DNA from 2 places in the Brevibacillus sp. IT-7CA2 genome. Region 2 is predicted to be linked to the other one. Evidence: riboswitches for the same ligand, from Rfam matches in the RefSeq annotation. Region 2 holds a riboswitch; the other holds the start of a gene.
What was found. A riboswitch is a leader RNA that binds a small molecule or an ion and turns the genes downstream of it on or off. The one in region 2 is predicted to bind S-adenosylmethionine.

Region 1 (7,032 bases), on a different contig from region 2:
GTTCAAGGTGGCCTATCACGCTTTCGTGGACGGTTATCGCAAGAAGACGAAACAACAGTTTGCGTTTGTGGCAGCCCTGCCAGAACGACGTGATCATTCGGCGGTTGATCCGGCAGAGCATGTCGTGAACAAGGAGCTGTGGGAAGCGGCCCATGACTATTTGGAGAGACTTCCGGAAAAGCAAAGACAGGTCATTTTGTTGTCTGCCATGCAGTTTTCCTACGCGGAAATGGCAGAGGTACTCGGGACCGAGCTGGCAGATGTCAAACGTTCCTTGTTTCGGGGACGACAAAAGATGCGGCAGTTGTGGAGGGAGGAAAGCTGGGATGAACAAGGATGAGAATAATCGCGAGCAAAGGCTGCTTGCTTATTTGCGGGGGGAAATGGCGGTAGAAGATTCGAAACAATTCGAAGAGGAAATAGCCGCTGACGAGGAATACGCACAGCGGTTGGAGAGGCTTTTGCTGGGGGAAGAAACGGGAGAGGATAACGCGAAAACAAAACAGCCTGAAACGCTGTCGGCTGAAAAACAGCGCGCCATTGTTCGCCGGGGGAAATGGAAAAATCGGTTGTCCAACGCTGGATTCACCATAGGGCTTCCCTTTTTGGCCGGAGTTGTATTGCTGATTCTGAATGGCTGGGTTGGGTCACTGATGCATGAAGATCTGTTCCGCGTTGCGAAGTCGATGGTCAATTTTACGCAGCCAGGTGTCAGTGTAGGCGGGAGTGGCTCGCAGGTGGGATTGCTATACGGCAATATCAGCATGGAGTTGCGTGAGAGGGTTGGAGCGGAAGAAAAGAACGCTGGCCGCTTTGAAAGCACAAATGTGCTGTGGAACGTAAACGCTGGGCCGAAATGGCCGAATGGGGTCAGGGAACAGAAGCTGTATTTCCGTTATCCAACAGAGGGGGCAATGGAGAATACGGACTTTCGCACTTCACCTGCCTGGACAACGATGGAGAAGCTGCCCGAGGGAACGGTTTCGCAGCTTGCGATTTCCTTCGATCACTTCCTGACGTACGAGGAGTACTATGAACTGGTTTCCCGCCATGTTGCCTCTTCGGGACAAGATACGGTTTGGTTTGCAGTAGACACAGGGGTCGAGACCAAAGAGAGTGAAGAGGGACAGTTGATGGTAGGTCCCGGAAAAGTATGGGGTTTTGCAGAAAGGGAGCTGAATTATGGTGGACCTATTCTTGTAAACGGGGAAGGGGATAGGCGGATGGCGACTTATCTGAACGAAATGAAGTACTTGTCCGAGCAAGAAGGTTTGACTCGCGATATCGGCAGATTCTTGTTATTTCGTAGCGATCCGCAAATTACAGAACGATACAACTACATGCAGCAAAACGGAGTTCGTATCTACGGCGCTGTCCTAACCGGACCTACGAAAGAACTGTTAAAGCTCAAGGCCGAAAAGTCGATAACAGCAGCGCTTCTAGGCAAGGTAGACTGGTGGAATTGGGAGCAGCCTGCGGCATCGGGAGCACATTATACTTACTAGTAACAAGGTGCGAATTTTTGCACAAAAGGGTGTTGACATCGTGGAAGCGTTGGTTGTATGATTCAAACTAAATCAAAAACCGAATACGTTTTGGATACCTTATCCAGAGAAGGTGGAGGGACTGGCCCGATGATACCCGGCAACCGACATGACGCCATTCAGACGCGAGTAGCGAATGATTGACAGGCGACATGCACGGTGCTAATTCCTGCAGAAACAAAAGTAGTCTGGAAGATAAGGGGGACATCAACACGGTTCTTACACGTGACGACAGCGACCTCTTTTCTTCGGGAAAAGAGGTCTTTTTTTTGCTCCAGGTACTCAAACAAAACAAGTAGAGATAGAGGAAAAATACGCAGAGGGGAGTTTTGGAATCATGGCATATCGCGCATTGACTGAACAGGAAGCAGTGGAGTACGTAAAAGGAATACCGGGTCTTTTTAGTGAAGGAGCAGAGCTGACCAGCCGCGAAATCGGGGATGGCAACCTTAATCTGGTTTTTGACATTCAGGAGCCAGCATCCGGTAAGAGCGTCATTGTCAAGCAAGCACTGCCTTTTGCCCGTGTCGTGGGAGAATCTTGGCCGCTTACAATTGATCGGGCTCGCATCGAGAGCGAGGCACTCCGCCTTCAGCACAAATACGTTCCAGACTTAGTGCCGCAGGTGTATCATTTCGACGGGGAGCTTGCGTTGACTGTCATGGAAAACGTCGGGGACCACATCATCATTCGCAAAGGTCTGATCGAAGGAAAGCGGTACCCGCTATTCGCGAAGCAAATTGGTCGTTTTCTCGCGCAAACCTTGTTCTTCACATCCGATCTGGGCGCGCATCCGTACGATAAAAAAGCGCTAGTCGGAACATTCATAAATCCAGAATTATGCAAAATCACAGAAGACCTCGTCTTTACCGATCCATATGAAAATGCGCCTACCAACGACTTCAACCCGTTGATTCGCCGGGAAGTCGAGGCGATCTGGAACAACAGGCCGCTGAAGCTGGAAATCGCCAAGCTGAAATACGATTTCCTTACGCGCTCGGAAGCGCTGCTGCATGGTGACCTGCATACTGGAAGTATTTTCATCACGGAAAACAGCTTGAAAGCAATCGATCCAGAGTTCGCTTTCTACGGCCCAATCGGTTTTGACATCGGGGCGGTCATTGCCAATCTATTGCTCAACTACGCAGGACAGCACGGTTTGCAAAAAGATCAAGGAGAACGGGAAGCGTACCGCGAATACTTACTGGAAACGGTCGAGGATGTCTGGAATGAATTCGTTTCGCAATTCGTTCAGCTCTGGCACAAGCACGCCAAAGAGCGCAGCGCCCATGTCGAAGGACTGTGGCAAAGCTACGTGAAGCGCGTGATTCAGGATACAGCAGGCTATGCCGGATGCAAAATCTTGCGCCGTGTCATCGGCTTGGCAGGCGTAGCGGACCTGAATGCCATTGAAGACGACCAGACTCGCGCAGAAGCAGAGCGTCTGGCTCTCTCGATTGGAGAAGCGCTGATTCTCGGTCGCGGCGGCATAGACGAATCGACAGATATCACGGACATCGTACGCACTGTGACCGAACGTTACTATCAGGAGGCTACAACAGTATGACAACCAGCACTCAATTGGCACCTGTTAAATGGGAGAATGATGCATTGGTCTTGCTTGACCAGACGCGTCTGCCCGTAGAAACGATCTATTTGAACTTGACTACCTCCGAGCAAGTATGGGGTTCTATCCGTCGCTTGGAAGTGCGTGGCGCACCGGCGATTGGCATGGCAGCAGCTTACGGGCTCTACCTAGGTATTCGTGGCAGTGAAGCGAGTAACTACGACGAGTTTTGGCAGGAACTGAACCAGCAGGCAGATTACCTGGGCTCTTCCCGTCCGACAGCCGTGAATCTGTTCTGGGCGTTGGATCGCATCAAAGCTCGTGTTGAAAAAGAAAGCGGAGCTTCGATTGCCGAGTTGAAGGCGGCAGTGCTCGATGAAGCACTGGCGATTCAAAAGGAAGACGCTGAGGTATGCCGGACCATCGGAGAGCATTTGCTCACTCTGTTGCATGACGGTATGGGAATTCTCACGCACTGTAATCCAGGGGCATTGGCTACAGCAGCGTACGGTACGGCTACCGCTCCATTTTATTTGGCAAAGGAACGCGGTTGGAATCTGAAGGTGTACGCAGACGAAACCCGTCCTGTCCTGCAAGGCGCTCGTCTTACTGCATTCGAATTGCAGCAAGCAGGGATTGATGTGACGCTGATCTGCGACAACATGGCGGCGATGGTTATGTCGCAAGGGAAAGTAGAGGCTGTCATCGTGGGTACAGACCGCGTAGCAGCGAATGGCGATGTCGCCAACAAAATCGGTACGTATGGGGTAGCGGTATTGGCAAAAGCTCACGGCATTCCTTTTTACGTGGCAGCTCCCTTGTCCTCTGTCGATCTGGAGACACCGACAGGCGCAGATATTCCGATTGAAGAGCGTCCAGCCGAGGAAATTACCCATGGCTTGGGCAAACAGGTAGCTCCAGACGATATCAAGGTGTACAATCCTGCGTTCGATGTAACGCCGGCGAAGTACATTACAGCGATCGTCACGGAGACAGGCATTTTCAAGCCGGAAGAGATCGGCAATAGCAAAAAATAAAAGAATGGTTTATAAGCGTTCGCCCTGTTGTTGCTGGCGGACGCTTTTTGCTCATTTTGGCGTTTTCCAGTAAAATATCCAAAAAAGGGGAGATACGTATGCAACCGATTCAACGGATAGCAATCAATGAAGATACGTACTTGAAACAATTAGAATTAGCCGATGCTGAGGAGTTATTTTTGCTTACGGATTCGAACCGGGAGAATCTTATGGAATGGCTGCCGTGGCTGAATTATACGAAGAAGGAAGAGGATTCGCGCCAATTCATCCAAGCGACGATCCATCAGTACAATGATAATCGCGGCATCAACTACGGTATTTGGTACCAAGGACGTCTGGCTGGTACAGTCGGCGTACATACGGTGGATTGGATCAACAAAAAGACGTCCATTGGCTATTGGCTGGGTGCGCAATTTCAGGGTAAGGGCCTAATGACGGAAGCAGTGGCGACCTACTTGGACGTATTGATCTTCGGGTCATGGGATTTGGAAAAAGTAACGATTCAGGCTGCTACGGAAAACTACAAGAGCAGATCGATTCCGGAACGATTAGGGTTTCAACTGGAGGGGATACTACGCCGGAATGAATTCCTTTACGATCATTACGTGGATCATGCCACTTACAGCTTGCTAAAAGAGGAATGGCTTGACTGGAAAACCGATAAAAAATAGTAGATTGAACTGTATGCTTCGATTGACAATGAAAATTCTGTAAATTACGATGGTGAAGACAGATCAAGAGGGCTGCGTGTGATTCGCAAGCCCTTTTTTAGTCGTGCTGTTAGGTTTAAATAAATAGAGGTGATTTACATGCAGACACTTCGGCAATTATCTTGGTTTTTTCGTGCCTATTGGAAACGGTACGTCATTGGAATCTCTGTGCTGTTTATCATCGATGTCCTCATGCTTTGGCCGCCGAAATTAATTGGGGACACGGTGGATTCGATTCGTAACAGTTCCCTGACGGACGCTGACTTGACGCAAACAGTGGTCATCTTGCTCGTTTTGGGTATTAGCTTGTATGGATTGAGGTTTCTCTGGCGGTACTTGTTAAATGGGGGAGCCTTGATACTGGAGAGGACGTTGCGTGAGCGACTGTTTGCCCATTTGACTAGAATGACCCCGTCGTTTTTTCATCGCAAACGCAGTGGGGATCTGATGGCCGTCGCTACCAACGACATTCCTGCTATTGAACAAACTGCTAGTACAGGGGTGCTTACGCTTGTCGATGCGCTGTTCATGACCTTGTTAACGCTGGGCGTCATGGTGACCGCGATTGATTGGAAGCTGACGCTGGCTGCGCTGATCCCGATGCCGTTTTTGGCTTGGTCAACGGCGTACTATGGAAAGTTGCTGCATGAGCGTTTTTACTTGGCGCAGGAAGCCTTTGGAGAGATGAATGATCATGTCCAACAATCTGTGTCAGGCGTTCGGGTATTGAGAGCATTTGTTCAGGAAAAGGCCGATATCGAGGCATATCGCCAAGTCAGTGAAAAAACGTTGGAGAGAAATGTGAGCGTTTCGCGGATAGACGCCCTGTTCGAGCCGACGATCGCGATTATTATTGGCTTCAGCTTTTTGATCGGGCTCGGCTATGGGACGTATTTGGTGTTCACTAGCGCTATCTCCTTAGGGGATTTGGTTGCGTTCAATTTATACTTGGGACTTTTAATTTGGCCGATGTTCGCCTTTGGTTGGCTGGTCAATGTATTGCAACGCGGTGGTGCTTCTCACAAGCGTTTTACAGAGCTAATGGTGGAGCAGCCAGATGTGACGGAGGCAGCGGATCCGGTCACGAGCCAAATCGCCAATACCGTAGAAGCACGCCATTTTTCCTTTGCGTATCCGGGCACTGACAAGCCGGCACTCACCGATATCTCGTTTCGTTTGGGTGAAGGAGAGACGCTTGGGATTGTCGGAAGGACGGGAAGCGGCAAGTCGACGTTGTGCCGTGCTTTATTGCATCAATATCAGATGAAGGAACAAGTCCTCTTTATCGGGGGCATCCCGATCGAAGGACTTGCTTTCGATGCGCTACGGGAAAAAATCGGCTATGTGCCTCAGGAGCATTTGCTGTTCTCACGGACGATTGCAGAAAATGTTACATTCGGGAAACCACAAGCGACGACCGAGGACGTGATGCATGCGTTGGAGCTTGCGGAGATGAAGAGAGATCTGGAGCAATTCAGAGATGGATTGCAAACCATGGTTGGAGAGAAGGGCGTCACCCTCTCGGGGGGACAAAAACAGCGCATTTCCATTGCACGCGCACTTTTGATGGATGCGGGTATCCTGATTCTCGACGATTCTTTATCGGCTGTGGACGCGCGGACAGAGGAGAGCATCCTTCGTCATCTGAGGCAGGAGCGCGCGGATAAAACGACGATTATTACCGCTCATCGTCTGTCTGCCGTCCAGCATGCACAACTGATTCTCGTGCTGGATGAAGGGCAGATCGTCGAGCGGGGGACACATGACGAGCTGATGCAACACAACGGCTGGTATGCAGAGCAGTACCGTCGTCAGCAAATGGAACAGGATGTGGCTGGTTGAGAGAGGGGGAAAGCGTTTCATGAGCAAAGAAAATGTATGGGGGCGTTTGACCGAGTACGCCAGACCATTTCAGAAGCAAATATTAGGCGCGCTGTTCCTGCTCTTGCTGGGGACGAGTGCAGAGTTGGCGGGTCCTTTTTTAGCCAAGGTCATGATTGATAATCACATCCTGGCGATCCAGAAGCCTTGGTATCAACTGGACGAAGTGCCACCACAAGCAGCGGGGCAAGTCGCCTCGCTGAACAGTACGAACTATATTCGTGAAGATGTTGCAGCAAAGACGGGTCTTGCTTTGGACAGTATCAATCAAAAAGAAGTAACCGTGCTGACAG
Region 2 (9,058 bases):
AGGAAGGCACTACTGACGAGATCATAACACGACCGATCTTGAAAGATGTCTATGACATGGATATCCATATTGAAGACATTGAAGAAAATAAAATCTGTGTCTATTTCGCGTAAGCTCCATCTTCCTATCGTTAAAATTTTGATGGTCTGCCGGGGGTTTCATCAGCAAGCTATCAATAATTTTATATACTTTTACATTCTATATAGAGGTGAGAGAAGTGAACAAAAAATTACTCATGCTGTTTATGGCAGTACTGTTGGCTGTATTCACAGCTGCATGCGGCTCCAATAACGCCGCTCCTGCAACACCTGCAGCGGACGCAACCAAAGCACCTGAAGCTGCACAAACATCCGAAGAAGTTACGATCAAGCATAAATTGGGTGAAGCAAAACTGAAAAAGAATCCAAAAACCGTTGTAGCATTTGACTACGGTGTTCTGGATTCCTTGGACAAATTGGGTATCGAAGTAGCGGGTGTTGCACAGTCTTCCAGCATTCCTGCATACCTGGAAAAGTTCAAAGATGCGAAATACACAAATGTTGGTGGTTTGAAAGAGCCAGACTTTGAAAAAATCAATGCAATGAAACCAGATGTCATCTTCATTTCTGGTCGTCAACAAGATGCTTACGAAGAACTGAACAAAATTGCTCCAACCATCTTCATGGGTGTAGACAATGCGAAGTACATGGAATCTTTCAAAGAGAACATGAAAACATTGGGTACCGTCTTTGGTAAAGAAGCACAAGTAGAAGAAGAGCTGGGCAAAATCGATGCATCTATCAAGGAATTGAATGCAAAAGCAACTGCAAGCGGCAAGACTGCTCTGATTGTTATGGTTAACGAAGGCAAGTTGAACGCTTATGGCGCTGGTTCCCGTTTTGGTATCCTGCACGGTGAATTCGGATTTACGCCTGTAGACAAAAACATTTCTGTAGAAAACCATGGTCAAAGCGTTTCCTTTGAATATATCGCAGAAAAAGATCCAGACTACCTGTTCGTAATTGATCGTGGCAACGCGATTTCCAAGAATAAAGAAGTGTCTACTTCTACACAGCAAACTGTAGAAAACGACCTGATTAAGAACACGAAAGCATTCAAAACTGGCAACATCATTTACCTCGATTCCAGCAACTGGTACTTGTCTGGTGGCGGATTGGTATCTACCGCTGGCATGGCAGAAGAAGTTCTGAAAGAAGTTAAATGGTAAGAGGCTAGAAAAGAAAGTGGCGACAGCCGAAGGGAGTAAGACATTCCCTTGGCTGTCGCCTTTTCATTTTTTAGAGCGTGCTGATTTATACCCGGGGCTCCCGTTTTGCAAACTCCTGTAACATCCCTCTTATTTGTTCTACCAATAAAGCAGGTGCCTTCTTTGGTGAACCCGAGTCAAACGGCGGCTGGGGATCGTATTCCAAAATCAACTGGACTCCTTTACTCATATCTTCTCCCAATTCCCATGCAACTAATTGGAGTGCCATGTCGATACCAGAGGAAACGCCGGCCGCTGTAACGATTTTGCCCTGACGAACGACTCTTTCCTCTGTTGGAGTGGTTCCAAGAGATTGGAGTAGTTCGAAGGAACCCCAATGAGTGGTGGCTACGGCTCCTTGTAACAAGCCTGCGGCGCTCAAGATCAGAGAGCCATTGCAAACAGACGTAGTCCATTTCGTTGTTTCATGTATGTGGCGAATCCACTGTAGGGTTTCTTCGTCATTCATAGGGGTTTTATAATTGGGCGGACTGCAACCGGGAACAACAAGAATATCAGCGGAAGTAACTTCAGAAAAACTGTAATCGGCATGTAAATAACCCATATTGGAGTCAAGCTTGATTAACCCCTTTTTCTTAGCGACAAACTTCACTTCACATTTCAGCGTAGCAGCGAATACATCGTATGGACCAATTGCATCTAATGCGGTGATGCCGTCGAAAAGCAAGATGGCAACCTTCATGATGATCTCTCCTTTGAAATGGGATATTTTTCTTGCAAACAAATACTAACATACGTATATGGGGTATATGTATGTCGGGATTGTGACTAACTGTAAGGTTTTCTAATCCCTTGTAACGAAAAGAGATAAACAGTAGGTATAGCAAAAAGCCGGTTACACCGTAAAACATGGTGAAAACCGGCTTTTTGCTAGCGGATTCTAACAATTATCTGGCTCCAACCAGCTTGCGCTCTTCCGTGTAAACAGGTTGGGTCTTGTTTTCGTTTGGTTGCTTTTGATCCACAGCATGAGACAGCTCATAAGGGAGGCAGAGCGGTACACCCGTGCGAGGATCAATCAGGATGTCTGCTTCGATGTTGAATACCTTACGCAGCATCTCAGGCGTCATGACTTCAACAGGGCTTCCCTCAGCGACAACGGTACCGCGAGAGATTGCAACCATGTGCTGTGCATAACGGGTTGCATGGTTCAGATCGTGGACGACCATGACGATCGTACGATTTTCTTCGTCATTCAGCTTTTGCAGAAGCTTGAGAACCTCCAGCTGGTGAGCCATATCCAGGAATGTCGTAGGCTCATCCAGGAACAGGATGTCTGTTCCTTGCGCCAGTGCCATCGCAATCCAGGCGCGCTGGCGCTGACCACCGGATAGCTGGTCAACCGGACGATCATGGAAATCGACCATGCCGGTCATGGAGATAGCCCAGTTTACGATCTCCTTGTCTTCCTTGGTCAAAGAGCCGAAGCCTTTTTGATGGGGGAAGCGGCCATACGTAACGAGCTCAGACACGGTCAAGCCATCGGGTGCGGTTGGGTTTTGCGGCAAAATCGCCAGTTGCTTGGCGACTTCCTTGGTCGATTGCTGGTGGATCGATTTTCCGTCCAAAAATACTTGTCCGCCGGTTGGTTTCATAATCCGGGCGAGAGTTTTGAGGATCGTCGATTTACCAGAACCATTTGCACCGACCAGGGCAGTGATTTTTCCAGAAGGAATGCTGATGTTCAAGTCTTTGACAATGGAAAGCTCACCGTATCCGATGTCCAGCTTTTGCGTGTATAAGCGCTCCACAATGGGCCAACTCCTTTTTAAACAAAATATGTACCTGTATAAGTAAATGTAGTAATGATAATCATTTTCACTAAGTTAAAGTATATAACGGAACGAGGTCAAATTCAATATGTAAAAAGCCAACCTGCTCACATGCGTGAACAAATTGGCCTTGGGTTAACAAATGATTATCCAGTGTTAGTAGGTGATATGAGCGATAATCCCTTGTTCGTCGTCCAATACCAGCTCGATACCGGCAGAATAAGGGTTGCGCTGCATCTGGGTCTCCAGGTAGTAGCGAATCGCTTCAATCATATTCATCTCGATGAAGACTTGCTGGCGCTCCATCCAGTGTACTTCAGCAGAGAAGCCATATTCTTCGTCCCACATCAGCTCGACGGAGATGTCTTGTGGCTGCAATTGTTTTTTGTAAGCTGCGTGAATACAGATCGCATTAATGATATCTTGTTCGGAAAATGTTATCTTTTCCATGCGTTCAGTTCCTGTTCTTTCTCACGCTTGTTTTTGAAGTAGACGATCACTTTGCGGATCAGGATAATCACAGCGAGGATCGCCATCAGGTTGATCATGAAGCCAAGGATGGAGCCCAGGATACCCATGTCACCGAACAGGGATCCGAACAGCAAACCGGCCAGACCACCAATCATGAGACCTTTCATGAATCCGCCGCTTTTGCTTGCTGTAGCAGCAGGAGTTGTTGTTGTACCTTTATTTGTTGAAGCATTTACATTCGTATCTGCTTTGTTAGGCGTTTGCGTGTTCGTAGGAGCCGTATTAGAATTGAAAGATTTTTTCCCGGACTTATAGCCTTTCGCGTCGGCATGATCAATGAATCCTCCGGCTGGAGCGAGTACGAGCATTACGGCAACCAACATCATGATGAGTTTTTTCATGTTATTTGAGTAGCCCCTCTCATTTAAATGACTTGTATATATAAGTTTACATGAATATCGAGCGGAATTCCAACGAACTTTCAGTGACGATCGGTCTAAATACCTACAAAAAAGCCCCTGACAAGCGATCTCGTCAGGGGTTCTTCGATTTACGCACTCTTTTTCAGTTTTCGGGCTGCCCAGTTACCCAACGATTGAATGAGCTGGACCAAGACGACGAGGATAATGACGGTAATGATCATGACTTCGATGTCCCATTGCTGGTAGCCGTAGCGCAAGGCGAGATCGCCGAGTCCGCCGGCACCGACTGCCCCAGCCATAGCAGTAGCCCCAATCAAACCGATGGTTGCGATTGTCAGGCATAGGACGATGCCAGGCCGTGCTTCGCGCAGCATGATTCGAAAAATAATCTGCGTCCGGGATGCGCCCATCGCCTGATACGCTTCGATAACGCCACGATCTACGTCATGCAGGGCCGTTTCCATCAGGCGTGAGATGTAAGGCGAGGTATAGACGATGAGCGGCACAATTGCTCCTTCAATCCCAATCGAAGTACCCACGATCAACTCCGTAAAAGGAATGATCGCAACCATCAGGATAATAAAAGGCAACGAACGCACAATGTTGATGATCGTATTCAGGGTGTGATAGATGATTCTGTTCGGGAAAAGGTGATTCGCCTGTGTGATGACCAATAAAATCCCGAGCGGAATCCCGATCAACGTCGCAATGAACAACGAAATTCCAACCATGATGACAGTCTCTTGCAGAGATTGCCCGAATACCGGAATCATTTCAATCAGACGCTCCATTAGCTCCGCACCTCCTCTGGTGACACAATATCTACGCGGTAGACGGATTCGCGCAAGTAGCGAATGCCATCCTGAATGGCCTGATCTTCACCAGAAATGTGCAAAAGCAAAATGCCAAGCGCCGTTCCCTTAATGGTTGTAATCGAGCCGTACAACAGATTCGTACTGATCGGAAAACGTGCGGACAAGGTACCGAGAACAGGATCGAGAGCGGCATCACCGCGAAAGGCAACGCGAACAATTTTGGAAACGGGTCCGGTTTCTTTTATCTTGGACAAAATCTCCTGTGGTACCTGATCGTCGAAAACCGTTTTGATAAAATTACGGGTCGTTTGCTCTTGCGGATTGCTGAAAACATCCAGAACAGAGCCTTGCTCGATGACGACGCCATTTTCCATGATGGCTACCTGGTCGCAGATTTTTTTGATGACCTGCATTTCATGCGTAATCAGCACGATGGTCAGGTTAAACTTTCGATTGATGTCGAGCAACAGCTCCAGAATCGATTCGGTCGTCTGCGGGTCGAGAGCGGAAGTCGCTTCGTCACAGAGCAGGATTTCCGGATCAGTCGCAAGCGCACGAGCGATGCCCACCCGTTGCTTTTGTCCACCGGATAGCTGAGAAGGATAAGCGTTTGCTTTATCAGACAAGCCAACCAAGCCGAGAAGGTCTTCTACCTTGCGCTTAATGACATCTTTGGGGACGCGATTCATCCGCAAGATTTCCGCGACATTGTCAAAGACATTATAGGAAGAGAGCAGGTTGAAGTGTTGAAAAATAATCCCGATCTTTTTGCGAGCTTGCCGCAGTTCTTTTTCCTTGAGGGTCAGCATGTTCTGGCCATTGACGATCACAGAACCGCTAGTCGGCTTCTCCAACAGGTTGATGGTACGGAGCAGGGTACTTTTCCCCGCTCCGCTAAAGCCGATAACCCCGTAGATTTGCCCTTTTTCCACCTGCAGGGATACGCCCTTCAATGCTTCTACCTGCTTGTTTCCTACTTGATACGACTTATGAATATCGGTTAGCTGTATCATAACGAGTTCTCCTTGTTGTTCTTGATGTTCCTGGCGTCGATCTTACCAGGACGGCAGTACAGCTCCTTCAAAACGTTCGTCGATGAATTTTTTTACTTCTTCCGAGCGGTAGATGTCCACCAGCTTTTTGACAGCAGGGTTGTTTTTGTTGGTTTCGTTGACTGCCAAAATGTTTACATAGGGAGAGTCAGCCGTCTCAGCGAAGATTGCATCTTTTTGCGGGGAGTAGCCAGCTTCCATTGCGAAGTTCGTATTAATCGAAGCGACTTCTACGTTCTTCAGCGAGCGTGCCAGGAAAGCAGCCTCCAGCTCTTTGAATTGCAAATTTTTTGGATTTTCTACGATGTCCAGTGGTGTTGCGTTGTCACCCACGCCATCTTTGAGCTTAATCAAACCAGCTGCCTGATAGAGCAGCAGGGCACGTGCTCGGTTGGTCGGGTCGTTTTGAATGCCGACAACGCCGCCAGCAGGGATGTCCTCGACTTTTTTATGCTTGGTGGAGTACAGACCCATCGGGTACGTCACGGTTTTTCCGACCTCGACGATCTTTGTTTTGTGATCTTGATTGAACTTCGCCAAGAACGGGATGGTTTGGAAGCTGTTTACATCGAGATTTCCTTTATCGAGAGCTTGGTTCGGCTGTACGTAATCGTTGAAAACGACGACTTCGACGTCGAGCCCTTTGCCTTTTGCGACTTCTTTTACTTTGTTGAGAATCTCTTCGTGCGGGCCGCCAGTGACGCCTACCTTGAGTGAGGTTTGTTCAGCAGCAGTGCCGCCGTTAGCAGGTGCAGCTTCTTGTTTACCGCCGCAAGCCGTTACGAGCGATGCAGCGAGCAGTAGTGCAGTGAGCAGTAGACCAGTCTTTTTCATGAAAATACCCCTTTTCTCTGGATGTAAGATGGAATAGAAAAAGCCTCTTCCGACAGAAGAGGCGAAAACTGCGAGTATGTATCCACACTGCAACAATACCTCTCTTATCTGTCGGAATAAATTCCGCTGGATTTGGCACCGTATCGTTTGCGATAGGTTGCCGAGGTGTCGTAGGGCCAGTCCCTCAACCTCTCTTCATAAGAGAATGTGCTATGAAATTATCATTCCAAACATTGTTGTTAATTCTTATTTGGATAGTTGGATTATAACGACTGATTTTTTAGGTGTCAACTGTTTTTGCAAACGAATGACTTGGTGGAAAAATGTGAAATTGATCTAAATACGAATATTCTATTGAAGAATCGGAAAATCATTTGTATAATGAGAGCGAATGAACCCGATACCAGCTATCGCAGGTGATGACATGACTCTAGTGGACTCCAATGAAACCAGAAAAAAGCTGTCTGCCATCTATAATGAGATAGCAAAAGAGTTGTTCGGATTTGGAACGACTCTGCTCCGAGTCACGATTGAAAATCAGATGATTACGTTCCAAGCCAAGCATCGCCGCTCTCCGCGCTCACAAGCGTTGGAAGGAGAAGCACCGGCCCTCAAGCTCGAAGTCGATTTTCGGATGTCCCTTCTTTATAAGAAGAGACTGCGAGAGCGATTGGAAGAAGAGATGGGGTTGCCGTTGGAAGCCGTGCTGCGGGACTATGATGCGCCTACACAGTGGGCGATCACAAATGTTATTTTAGCTGAATCAGAACTGAATACCTGACGCAATCGTTCGGATTTTCTCTTTTGATCTATCTTAAGGGGAGACCGTAGACTTTGCGTAAAAACGGGTGTCACTTCTCTTTGTTTACGAAGAAAAGTGCTCTTGTTTAGAATGATACGTTCTAATCAAGGGTACTTTTCTTTTTATTGTATCACCATATTTTGTCATCAAATGAACCCAACTGGAGGAGAATTACGATGAAAAAATTACTTGCTGGAATCCTGTCTTTTTCTATGATGTCACTGGCTCTCGCTGGCTGTGGCAGCAATGATCAACCACAAGCGGGAGGAGCTGGCGGCGAAGCCAAGGGTGAGCCACAAAAGCTGGTCATCTCCACATGGGGCTTTTCCGAAGACTTTTTCCGCAAAGAAGTATATGAGCCGTTTGAAAAAGAACATAACGTGAAAATTGTCCTGGAAATCGGGAACAACGCAGAGCGTCTGAACAAAATTCGCCAAGGAAGCTCCGATGTAGACTTGATCTACCTCTCTGACTACTATGCACAGCAAGGGATTGAGAGTGGCGCATTTGAAAAAATCGACCGCAGCCGCATCCCGAACATGGATCAAATCTACGACATCGCCAAAGCACCACTGGGCGAGGAGTACGGTCCAGCTTACACGATTGGTCAATTCGGGATTGCCTACAATCCAAAGCTCGTGAAAACAGAGATCAAGGATTGGAAAGACCTGTGGAACCCAGAGCTGACGGGCAAGCTGACACTGCCAAGCATTACGTCCACAACTGGCCCGATGGTTCTCGACAGTGCTTCTGCGGTCGCGGGCAGCAAGGAATTTAACGAGGATCAAGCCTTCGCGAAAATGAAAGAAGTCAACCAAAGTGTAGTGAAGTTCTACGATAAGACTTCCGAATACGTGAACATGTTTGGTCAAGAAGAAATCGGCGTAGGACCGATCATGGAAATGTACTTCAAAGACATCAAAGCCGCTGTTCCAGAAGCTGTTTTCGTACAACCTGCAAGCGGCGGATATGCGGTCATGAATACGGTTAACATCGTAAAAGGCTCGAAAAACAAAGCACTGGCTGAAGAATTCATCAACTACCAGCTGAGCAAGGAAGTTCAGGAAAAAACAGCAAAAGCAAAAATCGATTCCCCTGTAAACAAGTCTGTTCAACTGACAGAAGAAGAAGCAAAAGGCGTAACGTACGGGGAAGAAACCGTAAGCAAGCTGCGTATGCTGGACATGAAATTCGTTAACGAGCACTCCAAAGCATGGATTGACCGTTGGAATCGTGAAATCACGCAATAACGAACGATAGAAAAACAAAGGGCGAGGGTATAGACAATTTCGGATATACCCTCGTTTTTCAACGTATAGGAATTTATAAAATAAATTCCGGAGCGCATGAAAACATTCCGCTAAAACGCGGTCGCTCCACGTTGAATAGGCTTCGATAGAAGTTTTCTTATTAGGAATGAACGTGAGGAGGACCACTCGTGCAAAAGATCATTCTTGACGTGGATACGGGCATTGATGATGCACTTGGCATTATTCTCGCTGTGAAGAGCGGGCAATTTGATCTGGTTGGCATCACTACGGTGAATGGCAACGTGTCGCTACGAAAAGCCACAGAAAACACATGCAAAATTCTCGATTTCTTACAAGTCGGCGAGCAAATCCC

Region 1: it holds a riboswitch for S-adenosylmethionine, as region 2 does, so the genes downstream of both, mtnK (S-methyl-5-thioribose kinase) here and ACM6JA_RS30385 (MetQ/NlpA family ABC transporter substrate-binding protein) in region 2, are expected to answer to the same signal.

The regions. Positions count from the first base shown of each region.
Region 1 is NZ_CATKQT010000044.1:460,196-467,227, forward strand. It holds gene ACM6JA_RS21865 (sigma-70 family RNA polymerase sigma factor) at 1-340, shown strand, start outside; gene ACM6JA_RS21870 (anti-sigma factor) at 327-1,505, shown strand; SAM riboswitch class I at 1,602-1,746, shown strand; gene mtnK (S-methyl-5-thioribose kinase) at 1,882-3,111, shown strand; gene mtnA (S-methyl-5-thioribose-1-phosphate isomerase) at 3,108-4,148, shown strand; gene ACM6JA_RS21885 (GNAT family N-acetyltransferase) at 4,247-4,819, shown strand; gene ACM6JA_RS21890 (ABC transporter ATP-binding protein) at 4,958-6,700, shown strand; gene ACM6JA_RS21895 (ABC transporter ATP-binding protein) at 6,720-7,032, shown strand, end outside.
Region 2 is NZ_CATKQT010000055.1:78,292-87,349, forward strand. It holds gene ACM6JA_RS30345 (ABC transporter ATP-binding protein) at 1-113, shown strand, start outside; gene ACM6JA_RS30350 (siderophore ABC transporter substrate-binding protein) at 218-1,207, shown strand; gene ACM6JA_RS30355 (DJ-1/PfpI family protein) at 1,293-1,949, opposite strand; gene ACM6JA_RS30360 (ABC transporter ATP-binding protein) at 2,155-3,018, opposite strand; gene ACM6JA_RS30365 (YxcD family protein) at 3,196-3,489, opposite strand; gene ACM6JA_RS30370 (hypothetical protein) at 3,477-3,911, opposite strand; gene ACM6JA_RS30375 (methionine ABC transporter permease) at 4,061-4,723, opposite strand; gene ACM6JA_RS30380 (methionine ABC transporter ATP-binding protein) at 4,723-5,760, opposite strand; gene ACM6JA_RS30385 (MetQ/NlpA family ABC transporter substrate-binding protein) at 5,803-6,633, opposite strand; SAM riboswitch class I at 6,735-6,837, opposite strand; gene ACM6JA_RS30390 (hypothetical protein) at 7,058-7,414, shown strand; gene ACM6JA_RS30395 (ABC transporter substrate-binding protein) at 7,612-8,685, shown strand; gene ACM6JA_RS30400 (nucleoside hydrolase) at 8,874-9,058, shown strand, end outside.